Regions from separate parts of the Bacillus sp. UMB0893 genome, predicted to be linked through region 3. Evidence: riboswitches for the same ligand, from Rfam matches in the RefSeq annotation. Region 3 holds a riboswitch; each other region holds the start of a gene.

Region 1 (4,629 bases), on a different contig from region 3:
AGACAATCGTATGCGGATGGCCTGCAATACTTGGCTGAACAATATTATCCATTGCCTCAAGCGGATAAGCTGCTCTAGTATTTTCAGTAAAGAATGTATCATCATAATCAGCCACTCTTGTTTCATCATCCAATACGACATTTTCAAGTACAGATCCGAATCTTATTGAATCAAAGATTTGCGGCTCTTTTTCGCGGGACAGGTTGATGCACTTGGCATAACAGCCTCCTTCGATATTAAAAACACCGGCATTAGACCATCCGTGCTCATCATCACCAATTAACTTGCGTTTTGGATCAGCCGATAGAGTTGTTTTGCCTGTACCAGACAGCCCGAAGAAGAGAGCTACGTCGCCTTCCTGGCCAACATTTGCAGAACAATGCATGGATAAAATTCCGCTTTCAGGAAGCAAGTAGTTCATGACAGAGAAAATTGATTTTTTCATTTCTCCTGCATATTCAGTTCCGCCGATTAAGATCGTTCTTTTTTCAAATGATATAATAATAAATGTCTCTGAATTTGTACCGTCAATTGCAGGATCTGCCTTGAAGTTTGGTGCAGAAACAATTGTAAATGGATCTGAATGCTGTATCAGTTCATCTTGGCTTTCTGGCTGAATGAATAGCTGCTGAGCAAAAAGATTGTGCCAGGCAAATTCATTTACTACTTGAATAGGAAGGCGATACTTCGTGTCAGCACCTGCAAATCCTTTGAAAACAAAGAGCTCATTGCGTTCTTTTAAGTATGAAATGACTTTTAAGTACAGTTTTTCAAATGAAGCTTCTGAGAAAGGCTGATTTACAGAACCCCACTCCATTTTGTCTTCTGTTGATTTTTCCTTTACAATAAACTTATCTTTAGGTGAACGTCCTGTGTAAGTACCTGTCGTTGCACGGACAGCACCCGTTGAAGTCAAGATTCCTTCATTGCGTTCTAATACTTTTTCAACAAGAAACGGGACTGATAAGTTATGAAATGCATTTTCCCCTTTGATTAAAAGATCTAGCTCATTCGTTATTTCTATAGAATTCATCCCATACCCATCCTTTACCTATATTTCTATTCTTTATTTTATTAATTAAGTAACTCTTCTCAATTAGTATAACACATTAAAATAAATAGTCTATACTATTTAACTTATTCTATGTAGAAATTGATGAAATGGAACAAGTAGCTAAATGTTTCTGATGAAAATGATACATATATAATAGGAAGTGTTTTTAATTCGTCATTTGGTGGAAACATACAAGAAGGGAAAAGAAAAATCGAATGCGAAAACCTTGTCATTTTTTGTTGACAGGTTGAGGAAATATACGATATTATATGACCTTGAACGGATTCTCTTATCCCGAGCTGGTGGAGGGACAGGCCCTATGAAACCCAGCAACCTGCTTTATTTATTAAAATTCTCGTAAGTCAGAATTTTTGCGAGCAAAGGTGCTAACCTGATGCAAGGCGAAAGCCCTTGATCGATAAGAGCGAAAGGCTACGATTTTAGTAAATAACCTTTCCTCGCGGGAAAGGATTTTTTATTTCTATAAATATTTTTTGCCTGAACGTACTCGTGGATTCTCCTAAAACATGCCAACTGAATTATTTTGCCGAATGGCCAAAATATGAAAGGGAATGAGTTCCGTATCTTTTAACCTTTTGAGGAGGAAAACTTTAATGACTAAACAACGTCGTCTGTTTACTTCAGAGTCTGTAACTGAAGGTCATCCTGATAAAATTTGTGACCAGATTTCTGACTCGATTTTAGATGCAATCTTAGAAAAAGATGCAAATGCCCGTGTTGCTTGTGAAACATCGGTTACTACAGGTCTTGTTCTAGTTGCTGGGGAAATAACAACTTCTACTTATGTAGACATTCCAAAAATCGTTCGTGAAACGGTTAAGGAGATTGGCTACACTCGTGCAAAATATGGTTTTGATGCAGAAACATGTGCAGTACTTACTTCGATTGATGAGCAGTCAGCAGATATCGCTATGGGTGTTGACCAGGCGCTTGAAGCACGCGAAGGAAAAATGACAGATGAGCAGATTGAAGCAATTGGTGCAGGTGACCAAGGATTGATGTTCGGATTTGCTAATAACGAGACAAAAGAATTAATGCCGCTTCCTATTTCACTTGCTCATAAGCTTTCCCGCCGTTTAACAGAAGTACGCAAAGAAGAGATTCTTCCGTATCTTCGTCCAGACGGTAAAACGCAAGTAACAGTTGAGTATGATGAAAATGACAAGCCGGTTCGAATTGATACAATTGTTATTTCAACTCAGCATCATCCTGAAATCTCTTTAGAGCAAATTCAGCGTAATGTGAAAGAGTATGTTATTAATCCAGTTGTACCAAAAGAGTTGATTGATGAAGAAACAAAATACTTCATCAACCCGACTGGCCGATTTGTTATCGGCGGACCACAAGGTGATGCAGGCTTAACTGGCCGTAAAATCATCGTTGATACGTACGGCGGATACGCTCGTCACGGCGGAGGGGCATTCTCAGGAAAAGATCCTACAAAAGTTGACCGTTCTGCAGCATATGCAGCACGTTATGTAGCTAAGAACATCGTTGCAGCAGGTTTAGCTGATAAATGTGAAGTTCAGCTTGCTTATGCAATTGGTGTTGCTCAGCCAGTATCGATCGCAATCGATACATTTGGAACTGGCCAAGTGAAGGAAGATGTTTTAGTTGATGTTGTTCGCGCTAACTTTGATCTTCGTCCAGCAGGAATCATTAACATGCTGAACTTGCGTCGTCCGATCTACAAACAAACAGCTGCTTACGGTCATTTTGGCCGTAACGATCTTGACCTTCCATGGGAAAGAACGGATAAAGCGGAAGCCCTTAAAGAGCAAGCTTTAAATCAATAATAGTATAAAAGATGAGACACTGCGAAAGCAGTTCTCGTCTTTTTTTTATGAAAATGATAACCCAAGGTCCTAGGATTCCAAAAATCTTTCAGTGAAGTACTAAAATACGAGGTGAAAAGATATTTGGTTTGCCAACCATCTTAGCATTCTCAGCCGAATTGTGCCCGGAACTCGGAAAAACAAAAACCAGGTGCATAATAGAAATAGAGCGGAATGGTACCATGGAACCAGATAAAGACGAAATCCAGGTACCCAATAGAGGAGAATGGTGCCCTAGAAATCGGAAAGAGCGAAATTCAGGTACCCAATAGAGCGGAATGGTACCCTGGAACCAGATAAAGATAAAATCCAGGTACCCATGGAGGAGAATGGTGCCCTAGAAATCGGAAAAAAGCGAAATCTAAGCCTCCAATTTAGCAGAATGGTACCCTGGAAATCGGAAAAAGCCGTTCAGTCCTTCAGGTATGGTCAGCAGGGCAAAGTCTTTCAGCCGCAGGGAAAACTACCCGTTATCAAGGTTGGTTTTTATTTTTTTTTAAAAGGAATTATGAGCACAAACACTTTATTTTATGAATTTATTGTTTTATTTTGTAAAAAATTGCAACAAAACCTTGCTTGAGTTCGTTTCACGTACGGATAGACTTTTTTGGAGGCGAATAAGATGTGCGGTTTTGTTGGAATTATTGATTATCGTAAACAGGCAAGTGATATAAATTTTGATACATTCATTGAGAAGGCAAGCAGTAAAATAGAACACAGAGGACCTGATGATAGCGGGAGATATGAAGATGATTATGTCATGCTTGCATTTAGACGGTTATCTATCATAGATGTTCAAGGTGGGCATCAGCCGCTTGCATATGGAATTAATCAGCGGTACCAGATTGTGTTCAATGGCGAGATCTATAACTATATTGAGCTAAGAGAACTGGTTTATTCTCATGGCCGTGATTTGAATACGGATACAGATACAGAAATCATTGTGGCGCTATACAGCATTTTTGGAACGGATATCCTTCAATTGCTCCGCGGAATGTTTTCATTTCTCATTTGGGACAGGGAAAAACATTTTCTTTTTGGTGCAAGAGATCATTTCGGAATCAAACCTTTGTATTACATAGAAAACAGAAAAATGAATATGTTTGCCTCTGAGCTTAAAAGCTTAACTGATTTCTACAGGCATCCAAACATTAATGATGAAGCGTTTCAGCATTATCTCTCTTTTCAATATGTGCCTGATCCGAGCACGATGCTGGAGCATATTCAAAAAGTGCCTCCAGGTTATTTCTTTACAAAAAAAACAGGTGAGAGTCTAGTGCTTGAAAGGTATTGGAAGCCTCAAATCAACCCTGCCCGTCAATTAAATGAAAACCAGCTGAAAGAAAAAATTCAAGAAACCTTAATAGATTCTGTCAAAGTCCATATGCGCAGTGATGTCCCAGTAGGGTCTTTTCTCTCCGGAGGTGTGGATTCAAGTATTATTGCTTCTATTGCAAAAGAATTCCATCCTTCATTAAAAACATTTTCTGTCGGTTTTGAGCAAAAAGGCTACAGCGAGATCGATGTTGCGAAAGAAACGGCAGATGCTCTGAATGTGGAGAATATATCCTATATGGTGGGGCATGCAGAATTTATAAGAGAACTGCCCAGAATTATTTGGCATATGGATGATCCGGTTGCAGATCCTGCCTCTATTCCGCTTTATTTTATAGCAAGAGAAGCACGGAAGCATGTGAAAGTAGTATTATCGGGTGAAGG
Region 2 (4,629 bases), on a different contig from region 3:
CGAATGATGGCGGATTAGGTTCTGAACGATTCCATAAAGTTGCTGCTGATCCTTCTTGCAGCGCTTTTTCTGCGAAACGGTGTCCGTCAAAGGTTTCGCCGACAATCGGGATGAACAGTGTCCCTGATTCAATCTTTCTAGAATCCGTCAATACTCCTTGAACCATCACTTTTTCTTTATCCGAAGGTAATCCAGATCCATTCACCATCGTTTGTATGTCCAGTAAAGATCGTTGTATCATTTTCAGTTTAGCTCCTTTCGGGGTCTTTCTTTTCATCAATATGTAGAACAAGAAACACTATTCCTATGAATAGTGTTTCCAAGCTTTCTTAAAACGTATGTTTAATTTGCTGTTTTCCTTCATGGCGCTCTAGTGCAAGGTCAACCAGCTTTTCGATCAGCTGAGGATATTCAACGCCTGTATGCTTCCAAAGAAGCGGGAACATGCTGTATGGGGTAAAGCCAGGCATTGTATTTACTTCATTGATAAGGGCTCTGCCGTCCTCCGTTAAGAAAAAGTCAGCTCGCACTAATCCAGATCCATCAATCGCTTTAAATGATTTGATGGCCATTTCTTTTATAAGAGCATACTCTTCTTCCGTAACTTGTGCCGGAATAATCATATCCGTGTCGCCATCTTCGTATTTTGCTTTGTAGTCGTAAAACTCTTTCTTAGGAGCAATTTCACCAACAACAGAACATATTGGCTCATCATTTCCAATCACGCCTATTTCAATTTCGCGACCGATGATACCTTCTTCAATAATAATTTTGCGGTCATATTCGAACGCTTCGCCAAATGCTTTGATTAATGACTCACGATCCTTGCACTTGCTGATTCCGACACTTGATCCCAAGTTTGCAGGCTTTACAAAGCATGGATAGCCAAGCTCTTGTTCAACCGTCTCATACGCTTTTTCAGGTGATTTTGTCCAGTCGCTTTTAATGAATGAAACGTATTTAGCCTGATCTAACCCAGCCTGAGCAAATAAGTTTTTCATGATGATTTTATCCATGCCTGCAGCTGAAGCAAGAACTCCATTGCCTACGTAAGGTATATTCAGCAATTCAAGCATGCCTTGAACCGTTCCATCCTCTCCGTTAGGACCGTGCAGGAGCGGGAATACAACATCAATTTGATCTTGCTGAATTTCATTTTTTGATGGAAATAAATCCTGATTTAAGGCAACAGGCGAAACAATCGTACCTTCCTCTTTAAACTGAAGAGCTTTTACATTTTCTGCTGGCCCCTGCAGCTGCTGGCCGCGGACCCATTCGCCTTTTTCCGAAATGTAAATTGGATGTATGTCAAATTTGTTTGTATCTAATGCTTTTATTACAGCAAGTGCGGTTTGCAATGAAACCTGATGCTCTGCTGACTTGCCGCCGTATAAAAGTCCGACTTTAATTTTCATATGGATATCCCCCTAAAGAAAGTTCATCTCTTCTATATTATCATTTTCAAATCAAATTGTTATAGCCCATCAAGGAATTCTTTATAACATTCGAACGACACGCCTTTTTTCGTCCGCTTTTAACCACCTCATTTTGAGCTTTTTGAGCTATATCACTGATCCTGCCGACTGTTTATGTTTAGTTACCTCATTTTGAGCTTTAACCTGTTTTGGGGCTCCATTCCGATTCTTTGGTTACCTCATTTTGAGTTTTATCCTGTTTCGGGGCTCCATTCCTACTCTTTGGTTACCTCAATCCGGCTTTCAATCTGTTTCGGGACTCCTTACCGGCTCTTTGGTTATCTATTGCAGATCTTAAGCTATTTGAATTGAAGATCTGCTAAACCACATTTCTCCCTTTCCATTCAACGTAGCATCTGACCATAGCACTTAATACCTTTATTTGGACTTGAATAAGCATTTCATGAATGCAAAATTCCCTTTTTGTATTAAAATAAAGGCAAGGAGGCATGATCATGAAGCAAATTACATCGCAAGAACAGTTTCAAAACTTAATTACCCAAGATCAAGAGGTGCTAATCAAATTTTTCGCAGACTGGTGCCCTGACTGTACGAGAATGAATATGTTTATTGATGAAATCATTGAGACTTATTCTAAATATGAATGGTATGAAATCAATAAAGATGAATTCCCAGAGATTGCAGAAACAAACCAAGTAATGGGTATTCCTAGTATCCTGATTTTCAAAAATGGAGAAAAGCTGGGACACCTTCACAGTGCAAATGCAAAAACGCCGGAGCAAGTGACAGAGTTCCTTCAAGAGAAGCTCGCTTAATGTTTTTAGAATTGACAGATTAAACAAATTTCTTTATGATACAACTAATTTCATATGTTTTCTTATCAAGAGAGGTGGAGGGACATGGCCCTTTGAAGCCTCGGCAACGGATCTTTTTTAAAGAAACCGTGCCAATTCCAGCAAACGTTATGTTTGGCAGATGAGATGGATGGAAACTGCAGATTCTGCCTCTCTTCTTAACGAAGGGAGGCTTTTTTTGTAGCTCTTTTCTTAGATAATGATGCAATGAAAAACATTAACTTTCGAAAAGCAGCAAAAGAATGAAAACAATTTCTATTGAAAAGACAGGGAGTGTTCATGGATGAAATACGGTTTTTGGCTGCCGATTTTCGGGGGATGGCTTAGAAATGTAGAAGATGAGAAAATGCCTCCAACATTTGCTTATGCACAAGAGGTTATCCAAAAGGCTGAAAAATGGGGGTATGATACAACCTTGATTGCTGAGTTATACTTAAATGATATTAAAGGGCCTGAGCATGATTCACTTGAAGCTTGGACAACGGCAGCTGCGCTTGCAGCCGTTACAGAGAAAATTGAAATCATGACGGCTGTACGGCCAGGCTTCCACAATCCGGCGGTAACCGCTAAGATGGCAGCTAACATTGATCAAATCAGCAAGGGAAGGTTTACCTTAAATGTTGTATCAGCTTGGTGGGAAGAGGAGGCGCGCCAATATGGCGGGATTTTCACAGAACATGATGCAAGATATGACCGCACAGAAGAATTTATTGAGGTATTAAAAGGGCTCTGGGAAAAAGAAACGTTTACCTATCAAGGCAGCTTTTATCAGCTAAGCAATACACACCTTCATCCCAAGCCTGTTCAAAAGCCAAATCCAATTCTTTACGCAGGCGGTGAAAGCCCGCGCGGAAAAGAAACCATTGCAAAGCATTGTGATGCCTATGTCATGCATGGCGGAACCGCCTACGAGATTACTAGAAAAGTTGACGATATGAAAAAGTTAAGAGCTTCTTTTCAAGCAAAACCGTTTCAGTCCTTTGGAATGGCTGCTTATATTGTCTGCAGGGAAACGGAAGCAGAAGTTCAGCAGGAGCTTGAGAGAATCACTCATCTCAAGGAATCATCGGCTTATTCAGGATATAAGGATTTCACAACAAAATCTCAGCTTGAACAAAAGCTCGAACTCTATGATTATTCTGTGTCCAATCGCGGACTTCGCCCAAATCTAATTGGAACTCCTGAACAAATTGCAGATAAGATTCTTCAGTACGAAGAGGCTGGCCTTGACTTGCTGCTGCTTCAATTTTCACCTCAACTTGAAGAAATGGAACGTTTTTCAAAGCAGGTTATGCCTTTGGTTGAAGAAAAGAGAAAAGACATCGTAAAAGAAAGCACACACTCTTAAATGAGTGTGTGCTTTACAATTTTCTTGCTTCATATGTAATTGTTTGCCCTGCATGATCAGGAGCCTTTCCATATGTATAATCAGCAGATATCACGATATCCGTAAATCCAAGCCGTTCTAAAATCAGTTTGAATTCACGTACCCCGTACCATCTCATTGCTAATCGCTGCAGTTCTGTGTCAATCAGTTTTCCATTCTGCCACTTTTCATATTTCAAAAAGCTGACGGAATACTGATCAATGAAGTTTACTTCAACTCTCTTTGATTCCATAGTAATGATGTTTTGCTCTGGGGTCTGCCAAGACTTTGTAATGACCTCATTCAGCTCTGTGTCATGCTGTAAGTAAAGATCAAGAATCAGGCGTCCATCAGGTGCCAGATGCTCATGAAATTTCTTCAGTGCAAGGATTGATGATTTCCGGTCTTCAATCAGCAAAAAAGTTCCTGCTGGAATAATGATTGCCTCGTATGAACGCGGCAGTTTCAGCTCACACATGCTCATTTCAAGGAGAACCGGTGAAAGCCCTCTTTCCTCACAGCGCCTTTTGCAAGATTCCAGCATAACGGGAGAAGTATCGATTCCCTCTATTCTCAGACCGTCTTCAAGCAAAGGAATATACATACGTCCCGATCCTGTTCCCGGCTCTAAAATCCGGCCTTTAATCCCTGATAGACGTTCACGATAATATTCAACATCGCCAAAAGAATGGCCGACTGGTTTGTCTAAATCGTACACTTCAGCTGCCAGATGACTATAAGAGCTGAACATAGTTTCACCCTCCCTAGTATGATGCATGTTATTATTAATAGCCTTTTTAGGTTTCCTCATACATTCGGAATGCATTAATCAAACGTTTGTTTAAATTTTGCGGGACCGATGGCTATTGCGTTTCACAATGTAATAGCCGATTCCCGCTAGAACCATGATGATAACCATTGGAATAATGTAAGGCTCAGCAACATGCTTTATTTCCGTCCAATTTGTGCCAAG
Region 3 (4,629 bases):
CGGCCTCTTCTTTGAAGGGGTTTTTTTATGCTTAAAATAAGGGGGATGTGCAAAATGGAACAACAAAAATACCGGTTGGAAACGATTAATGTTCATGGAGGTCTGCAAAAAGATCCATCAACAGGTGCAAGAGCTGTACCGATTTATCAATCAAATGCTTATGTTTTTAATGACACGGATCATGCTTCTAATTTATTCGCTCTAAAGGAACAGGGTTATATTTATACCAGGATACATAATCCAACAGCAACGGTGTTTGAGGAGAGGGTTGCGCAGTTAGAAGGTGGAATCGGCAGTTTGGCGGTTGCAAGCGGGATGGCTGCAATTACACTGGCTGTTTTAAATATTGCAGGAGCAGGGGATGAAATTGTCTCTGCATCAAGTCTGTATGGAGGTACTTATAACCTTTTCGAAACAACACTCCCTAGATATGGAATTCAAACGAAATTTGTTAATGCGGAAGATCCGGAGAATTTCCGTAATGCCATCACTCCTAAAACAAAAGCAATATTTGCAGAAACGATCGGAAATCCAAGTTTGCAGGTTCTTGATATAGAGGCTGTTGCGAAAATTGCCCATGAAGCAGGGATTCCATTGATTATTGATAATACATTTGCAACCCCTTATTTATGCAGGCCAATTGAACATGGAGCTGATATTGTCATCCATTCAGCAACGAAATGGCTGCTTGGAAATGGAACAACACTTGGCGGCATTATTGTAGATGGAGGGAAATTTGATTGGAATAGTAAGAAGTTTCCCGGCTTCATTTCACCAGATCCAAGCTACCACAATCTCGTTTATGCAGAGGCATTGCCAGAGGCTGCGTTTATCGTAAAGGCACGTGTTCAATTACTTCGTGATTTAGGTCCGGCAATCAGCCCTTTTAATGCTTTTCAATTTAATCTTGGCCTTGAAACCCTTCATGTAAGAATGAAGGAGCATATTTTTAATACAAGAAAGATCGTTCAATATTTAAAAGAACATCCTGCAGTTAAATGGGTTCTTTATCCTGAAGATGAGCAGCATCCTGATAAAGCACGTGCAGTTAAATACTTAGCTAAAGGAGCAGGGGCAGTTGTAGTTTTTGGGATTGAGGGTGGCCGTGCAGCGGGAGCTAAAGTCATTAATTCGGTCAACCTTTGGTCTCATGTGGCAAATGTTGGTGATGCGAAAAGCTTAATCATTCACCCGGCAAGTACGACTCATCAGCAGCTAAGCGAAGAAGGGCTGCAAAAATCGGGAGTTTCAGAGGATTTGATTCGTTTATCTGTTGGAATTGAGCATATCGATGACCTCAAAGAAGATCTTGATCAGGCAATTTTCAAGGCAACGGGAATGAAATCATTTAATAAATCATCCGTCTACTCTCAATGATAAAACAGCTTATTGATGTTAGGAATGACTTAAGAAAAGATAATAAGGTTATCCACATCCAGCTACAGTGTCCGGCTCATTGTGAAAAAGCCGCATTCCTTTGAATTTTCTATTTTTTCAGCAGGCTGATCAAGTCGCCTGCGCTTTTGTTCTTGACACTGGCTTTTGACACATGATAAAATCACTCTCGTACTACAAACTCACTAAATTTAATGAATATTAACTAAATATATTGTTTGACTCTTATCCAGAGAGGTGGAGGGAAGTGCCCTGCGAAGCCCGGCAACCGTCAATTTTATTGAAAAGGTGCCAATTCACTCAAAGCTTATAACAGCTTTGAAAGATGAGAGAAAGGTTCTTCTATAGATATGCCTTTCTGCTCATTTTTGCAGAAAGGCTTTTTTAGTTTAATAACATGAACCTCTTAAGTTTCGTACAAAATGATAGTGAGTGCAATTTGGGAAGAGGTGAAGGAATGATTACATTAAAGGATGTCCGGAAGGTATTTCAATCAAAAAATGGAAATGTAACAGCTGTTGATTCGGTTGCCTTAGATATAAAACAAGGTGAAATTTTTGGAATTATCGGTTATAGCGGAGCAGGAAAAAGCTCCCTTATCCGACTGCTGAACGGTCTTGAAAAACCTTCTGCTGGATCCATTCAGGTGGCAGGGCGGCAGATCGATAAAATCAGCGGTGCCGAGCTGAGAAAAGCAAGACATGAAATAAGCATGATATTTCAGCATTTTAATCTGTTATGGTCTAGAACGGTGCGGGAAAACATTTCGTTTCCATTGGAGATTGCAGGTGTCAAAAAAGAACAGAGACAAAAACGCGTAGATGAACTTATTAAGCTTGTCGGGCTCGAGGGAAGAGAAGATGCTTATCCATCTCAGCTGAGTGGAGGACAAAAGCAGCGTGTTGGGATTGCGAGGGCACTTGCAAATAACCCTAAAGTGCTGCTTTGCGATGAGGCGACATCTGCATTAGATCCTCAAACAACAGATTCAATTCTTGACCTGCTTGTTGATATTAATGAAAGACTTGGTTTAACAATCGTTTTAATTACACATGAAATGCATGTTATCCGTAAAATCTGCCATCGTGTTGCCGTCATGGAAAACGGCAAAATCGTGGAACAGGGTGAAGTGCTGGATGTATTCAGAAGACCGCAGCAGCCGATTACGAAACGCTTCGTTAAGCAAATAACAGAACCTGATGATACACAAGAAACGATGGAGCTCATTCTTGAAAAATATACAAAAGGTCCAGTCATTCAATTAACGTTTGTAGGTGATTCAACAGAGAGCCCGCTGATTACGAATCTCATTCGTCAGCACAGCATTGAAGTCAATATTCTGCAGGGTAAAATCTCGCAAACTCAAAGCGGATCATATGGAACATTGTTAATTCATATGGATGGCGAAATTGAAGAATTAAATAAAGCAATGGCTTTTATTCGCAGTCAGGAAGTTGAAGTGGAGGTGATTGCGAATGTTTGAAAATGTTAGATGGGAAAATGTATGGGAAGCTACAAGTGAAACGTTATTCATGACTGGCTTTTCAGTAGCAGCTACCTTTATCTTGGGAATATTACTTGGACTCTTATTATTCTTAACATCAAAAGGCGGAATTTGGGAAAACAAAGCAATAAATGTTGTGATCGCCGCTTTTGTAAATATTTTTCGCTCGATTCCATTTATCTTGCTGATTATCCTGCTTATTCCGTTTACAAAAGCAATTCTTGATACATTCCTTGGAGCGAAGGCTGCTTTGCCGGCATTAATAATAGGCGCTGCGCCATTTTACGGCCGGATGGTCGAAATTGCACTCCGTGAAATCGATAAAGGTGTCATTGAGGCTGCAAGATCAATGGGAGCAAAAACTTCGACGATTATCTGGAAAGTTCTTATACCTGAATCCTTGCCGGCTCTCATTTCCGGAATTACAGTTACTGCCATTGCACTCGTTGGATATACAGCCATGGCAGGGGTAGTAGGAGCAGGCGGCCTAGGCAACCTTGCATTTCTCGAAGGATTCCAAAGAAATAATAATGCAGTTACCATGATTGCAACAATCTTAATCTTAGTCATCGTATTTATCATCCAATTTATTGGAGATTTTATAACATCAAAAATGGATAAACGATAGGGAGGATTTATTATGAAAAAGTTATTATTAAGTGCTGTATTTGCAACATCTGCTTTCGCTCTTGCCGCTTGCGGTTCAGGAGGAGGAAATGGAGAAGGTGAAGAAACAAAAACGCTGAAAATTGGTGCTTCAAACGTTCCTCACGCAGAAATTTTAGAAGAAGCACAGCCATTGCTTGAAGAAAAAGGCATCGAATTGGATATCGTACCTTTCCAAGACTACATCTTACCTAATAAATCATTGGCAAGCAAAGAAATTGATGCAAACTATTTTCAGCATATTCCTTATTTAGAGTCTCAAATGGCTGAAAACAAAGACTATGATTTTGTTAATGCCGGCGGAATTCATATCGAACCAATCGGTGTTTACTCTAAAAAACATAAGTCACTGGATGATATTCCTGAAGGCGGCACAATTATCATGAGTAATTCTGTAGCTGACCATGGCCGTATGCTTTCATTGCTTGAAAGCGAAGGTTTAATCACAATTAAAGAAGGCGTAGATAAAACAACTGCAACTGTAGATGATATTGATGAAAACAAAAAAAATCTTAAGTTTAAAGCTGATGTAGAAGCGAGTATCCTTCCTCAGGCATATAACAACGATGAAGGCGATGCTGTCTTAATCAATACAAACTATGCAATCGGTGCCGGATTAAATCCGCAAAAGGATGCAATTGCACTTGAAGGATCAGAATCACCTTATGTAAACATCATAACCGTCCGCAAAGGTGACGAAAACAAAGAAGAAATCAAAGCGTTAGTAGAGGTTCTTCATTCAAAAGAAATTCAATCATTTATTGAAGAGAAATATGAAGGGGCAGTCGTGCCTGTTGATGGAGAATAAGAACCAAGAGAGCATCCTTTAAAGGATGCTCTTGTTTTATATGAAAAACTCTTCTATATAATATAGAAGAAATTAGGAATAAACTGCGATTCGAAGGATCTTTTACGCATACATCTCCATTCTTTTTTGCATACTAACGATGATTAATATTAGGAATGGAGCTGAAAAGATGCAGCAATTTGAAGCCGGAAATTCTAGTGAAGCAGCATTGCATAATTACAAAGAGGGTCTCGGTATATTTACGGAAAAAATGCCT
Region 4 (4,629 bases), on a different contig from region 3:
CTTCATGTTTAGATAGTTATTAAGGACTATATTTTTTTATTTAAATTTTCAGAAAAATACTTGATTTATGCATAATCATGCCATATGATAATAAACATAACAACAAGTGTTATATTACCTTACATTCTTTTTGATCTATTCCTTTGTTTTGGTCTTATTTGTTTTTTATTTACCATTTTGAAAGAGGGAGCGTGTTTTCATGGATGCTTTAGTATTAATGGACAATTTGTGGGTAATCATAGCAGGGATATTAGTCCTGCTCATGCAGGGAGGATTTATTTTACTGGAAGCAGGATCTACACGAATGAAGAACGCTGGCCATATTGCCGGAAAAACAATCTTTACAATCGGCATTGCCTCTCTTGTCTTCTGGGCTGTCGGTTACGGATTTATTTATGGAGATGGAAATAAATTCATCGGCTTATCAAGTTTCTTTTACGGTGATTCAACACCTGCCGAGGATGGATTAACAACATCTGTTGATTTCTTTTTCCAGCTGGCATTCGCAGCAATAGCGTTAACCATTGCATTTGGCGGCTTTGCTGAACGGGCTAAATTATCTGCCTACGTTATTTTCGCAGTGTTATTCTCCGCACTTGTCTACCCAGTAGTCGCACACTGGATTTGGGGGAGCGGCTGGCTGAAAGATTTCGGCAAACAGGATTTTGCCGGATCTACTGTTGTTCATTTGACAGGGGCAATGGCGGCTTTGGCAGCTACAATCATTTTAAAACCAAGACTCGGAAAATATGGAAAAAACGGAACGATGAATCAGTTATCGGGACATAATCAAGTATATACTGCGCTGGGTGTCTTAATCCTTTGGGTAGGATGGTTCGGATTTAATGCAGGGAGCACATTCGGAGTTGGAGACGGTTTCTTCGGATATGTAGCTTTGAATACTCAGCTTGCTGCAGCTGCAGGGGCTGTAGCGGCGATGATCATTGTTAGAATGATGACCGGAAAAGCAGATATTCCTACAACCTTAAATGGTGCGCTTGCCGGACTTGTCGCGATTACAGCTTCCTGTGCATTTGTTGCTCCTTGGGCAGCGGTTGTCATCGGCATCATTGGCGGAGTCCTTGTCTATTTCAGCATGAAGCTTTTTGATAAATTAAAAATTGATGATCCTATTTTTGCATTATCTGTTCATGGAGCAGCAGGAATTTGGGGAACTTTATCAACAGGATTCTTTGCAACCCCAGAGTTAGCTGAGAGAAATGGCGGATTGGCGGGATTATTCTACGGCGGCGGCTTCACTCAGCTCAGTGTTCAGACACTTGGCATAGTTTCCAGCGCAGCCTATGCATTCATCGTTTCCTACATTATTTTAAAGATCATGAAGCAAGTGATGGGCAGCATCCGCGTAACGGAAGAAGAGGAAATGATGGGCCTTGATATGAGTGAACACGGCAGCTATGGATATCCTGAATCATTTGCTCACCTAAATGAGGAAACCTCAGGCAAGAAAACAACAACAACAGCATAATAGGGTAAAAACTCTTGGCTCCCAACGGATAATCCCGGGTTTGATCTAATCATTGGAAATTATGTACGATATTTTTTCCGGCAGTTTCCAAGATAGCCTGCCCATATTACCATATTTAGAAAAAGCACTGCGGAATTCACCTGCAGTGCTTTTTGCTGTGCAAGCACATGGATTCTTGTGAATTCATAGGAGGTTCCATATAATCGAGGAAAAAAACCAAAAGCCGTTAAGGCTGCTGTCGTAATGACTGGAAGCCAAAGCTTGCTAATAAGCGCTAAAAGAATAAACATGGCTTGATTCAAGATGAACACGAGAATCATTCGATTGTGCCAATAAGAGACCTTTACAGCATAAGAAAACGCTTGAAATCACCCAAGCGTTTTCTAGAGTTACTTCCTATTTCTGATTCTCCATCCATTCAGGCTTTCCAAATCCTTTGAATTTTTCATCGATTGTTTTCTCAAATTCTTCTGATTCGACAACCTCTTTAATATCTTTGGCAAGCTCTGAATTAACATCTTTCGTATTCATCACCACGCGGTTGCGGTGCACATCGTTCATATCTTCAAGTTTGACGGCATCCGCCAGATTCATTTTGGCAGCTAAGGCGAAGTTCCCCGGCACTGCAGATAAATCCGTATCTTCCACCGCTCTTGGTAATTGAGCAGCTTCAACTGGAACAAATTTTAAATTTTGCGGATTATCTGTTACATCTTTTTCCGACACTTGAATGGCCTTTACATTCTCATTCAGCTTTATTAATCCGGCACCCTTCAAGATCTGAAGTGCACGGGCTGCGTTTGTTGGATCATTAGGAATTGCTACAATTGCCCCTTCTTTCACTTCCTCAAGTGATTTCACCTTGTCTGAATAGATTCCCATTGGAGCAGTAGGGACGGTAATGACCTCAGATAAATCAAGTTTACTTTGTTTCGCAAACGTTTCCATGTAGATCTTATGCTGAAAAAGGTTGGCATCAAGTTCACCATTTCCTAAAGCCTGATTTGGCTGAATATAATCATTGAATTGCACCACTTCAACGTCGTATCCCTTTTTTTCAAGGCCCGGCTTAATTGCAAGTTCAACCATGTCTGTGTACGGACCAGCTGAGGATCCAATTTTGATGCTCTTCTTCTCCCCGGAAGTTTCTGCTGCACCACAAGCAGATAATACTCCGATTGCAAGTACGATAAGTGCTAAAAGTGTCTTTTTCATGTCTGTTTCTCCTCCATTTTTCCTGTGAACACAAAAAATTCCTCTTTCATTCAGAAAGAGGAATCGTATGTATCACGACTTATCTTCCAGAATGAATTCATTGTCATTCTGCAGGATTTAGCACCGTTCCATTAAAGGAGGTTGCCGGACTTCACAGGGCCTGTTCCCTCAGTCACTCTTGATAAGCAAACTATTAAATTTAGAATAAAACAATCTTATCTTCTAACCTGTGTTTTTGTCAACTACTATTTCAAGCGGATTAATCGGGTTTTGATTGAAGAAACGCAACCCGCTGAAAATGAACGAATTGTAGCCAAGAAATAATAAAAATGTTAATAGCCATATAAATCCAAGAGCAAAATCTAATAAAATCCGCCTCTTATTTTCCCTTTTGATGACACTTTCAATTCCATCTAGTATTGAACCTATTCCTGATGCAAGAAATAAAAATTTCAAATAGTAAAAATTGAACCCCTTAGTTAGTCCTATTATTAGAATGAAGACCATTAGGATCAGGATCAAATATCTGATCGTGATAAATGGTTTTGTGCTTGGACTTTCCCTTTTTTCAAAAAACACCCCCACTACAGTACACCACCTAATCCATCCTGCCATACAACCAACCCTAAACAATAAATTTGGTTAGCCAAGCCACATAATTCGCTCCTGGAATAAATAAAAGCTGTGCAAGAACCGTCCCTAATAGTCTAGACGTAACCATCATTAATGAAATGCCTTTTAGTCTCGAGTAACTCCCTTTATTATTTACCACATCATCAGCTAATACTGAAATCTTGGGATCTATTAAAATGACAAGAAGGATGGTTGCTATTCCATTAATTAGTCCAGATGCCATTATTGCCGTTGATGATCGGTCAGGCACTAATAAAGCTGCATATAAAGCTGATAAAACCCCTATTGTATAAATAGAAGTGATTATCATATTAAGAATGAAGAGCTTCACTGGAATATTCTTAAGATTAATTGCCATAAAATAACTCATTTTTGGTACATGAATATGCTTTATTCCTCTTTTAATATATTCAAAAGATAATCCTTTTTTTACTAATAACGGGATAGAACCTCTAGCCTCAGATAAGTGAATGATTGCTCTGGAAAACAAGGCTATGAAAGTTGGCAGAAATAGAATACCGAGAAAGGTTCCTGCTGTCGATGAAGCAATTAGGACTCTATATTGATTTTCCACATAAAGAAGAGTATTTTCCTGCGGTGCTAAATCAACAAGACTTCCTGTAAACGGCTGCTGCATCATATTTGCCATTCTTGAAACGATCACCATCAAATTGAACAATGAAAGGGCAGAAGCTATCATTTTCACTCTTGCTCCAGAAAGTCTTACAGCATATGCTAATGTTTCAATACAATGGATTATTAAAATGAACACTGAGATAAATAATACTCTATCTGTGAAGTAATCCAATTTATCAACCTACTCTTAATCGTCATAATTTCAATTATAAACCACAAATCCAGCTATTTCCTTAAAGCATTTTTCTTTATGGAAAAAGCCACCTGTTGAGCAAGAAACATGATCGTTCATAAAAAAAGGCAAAATACCTCCTCCCCACCATAAGAATCCCCAGTTTCTACAAAACCAAAGCTCTTATATAATTCCTTTGCGTTATGATTATCTTTATAAACCGTTAAACGAATTTCTTTGCATTGAGTAAATCTATTGTTTATCCACTTCACAATCTCTGCAAGTGCAGCCTTGCCATATCCTTTTCCTTGATGCTTTTCATCAATAATAAATCCATTTATCCAAAACATGTTACTGGTCTTTTCTTCATAAGCATGCATGACGAAACCAACTATTTGTTCCTGGTCATATATAGCAAATGGAAGATATTCTACATTTTCACCGTCTGGTTTTATGTAAACCTTAGCAAGAGACACGGCAACTG

The links. A riboswitch is a leader RNA that binds a small molecule or an ion and turns the genes downstream of it on or off. The one in region 3 is predicted to bind S-adenosylmethionine.
Region 1: another riboswitch for S-adenosylmethionine. It lies ahead of metK (methionine adenosyltransferase); the one in region 3 lies ahead of CYJ36_RS14165 (methionine ABC transporter ATP-binding protein).
Region 2: another riboswitch for S-adenosylmethionine. It lies ahead of CYJ36_RS21050 (LLM class flavin-dependent oxidoreductase); the one in region 3 lies ahead of CYJ36_RS14165 (methionine ABC transporter ATP-binding protein).
Region 4: another riboswitch for S-adenosylmethionine. It lies ahead of CYJ36_RS00065 (MetQ/NlpA family ABC transporter substrate-binding protein); the one in region 3 lies ahead of CYJ36_RS14165 (methionine ABC transporter ATP-binding protein).

What each region holds. Positions count from the first base shown of each region.
Region 1 is NZ_PKLB01000002.1:53,327-57,955, forward strand. Features, by position in the region: gene pckA (phosphoenolpyruvate carboxykinase (ATP)) at 1-1,033, opposite strand, end outside; SAM riboswitch class I at 1,341-1,479, shown strand; gene metK (methionine adenosyltransferase) at 1,669-2,871, shown strand; gene asnB (asparagine synthase (glutamine-hydrolyzing)) at 3,533-4,629, shown strand, end outside.
Region 2 is NZ_PKLB01000011.1:21,454-26,082, forward strand. Features, by position in the region: gene CYJ36_RS21035 (UDP-N-acetylmuramoyl-tripeptide--D-alanyl-D-alanine ligase) at 1-241, opposite strand, end outside; gene CYJ36_RS21040 (D-alanine--D-alanine ligase) at 330-1,415, opposite strand; gene CYJ36_RS21045 (thioredoxin family protein) at 1,931-2,251, shown strand; SAM riboswitch class I at 2,311-2,418, shown strand; gene CYJ36_RS21050 (LLM class flavin-dependent oxidoreductase) at 2,574-3,638, shown strand; gene CYJ36_RS21055 (class I SAM-dependent methyltransferase) at 3,652-4,407, opposite strand; gene CYJ36_RS21060 (DedA family protein) at 4,498-4,629, opposite strand, start outside.
Region 3 is NZ_PKLB01000006.1:109,258-113,886, reverse strand. Features, by position in the region: gene CYJ36_RS14170 (O-acetylhomoserine aminocarboxypropyltransferase/cysteine synthase family protein) at 55-1,377, shown strand; SAM riboswitch class I at 1,618-1,727, shown strand; gene CYJ36_RS14165 (methionine ABC transporter ATP-binding protein) at 1,853-2,878, shown strand; gene CYJ36_RS14160 (methionine ABC transporter permease) at 2,871-3,527, shown strand; gene CYJ36_RS14155 (MetQ/NlpA family ABC transporter substrate-binding protein) at 3,540-4,373, shown strand; gene CYJ36_RS14150 (carboxymuconolactone decarboxylase family protein) at 4,543-4,629, shown strand, end outside.
Region 4 is NZ_PKLB01000001.1:8,603-13,231, reverse strand. Features, by position in the region: gene CYJ36_RS00075 (ammonium transporter) at 200-1,489, shown strand; gene CYJ36_RS00070 (hypothetical protein) at 1,549-1,809, opposite strand; gene CYJ36_RS00065 (MetQ/NlpA family ABC transporter substrate-binding protein) at 1,886-2,704, opposite strand; SAM riboswitch class I at 2,781-2,892, opposite strand; gene CYJ36_RS23340 (hypothetical protein) at 2,927-3,160, opposite strand; gene CYJ36_RS00055 (lipid II flippase Amj family protein) at 3,330-4,145, opposite strand; gene CYJ36_RS00050 (GNAT family N-acetyltransferase) at 4,262-4,629, opposite strand, start outside.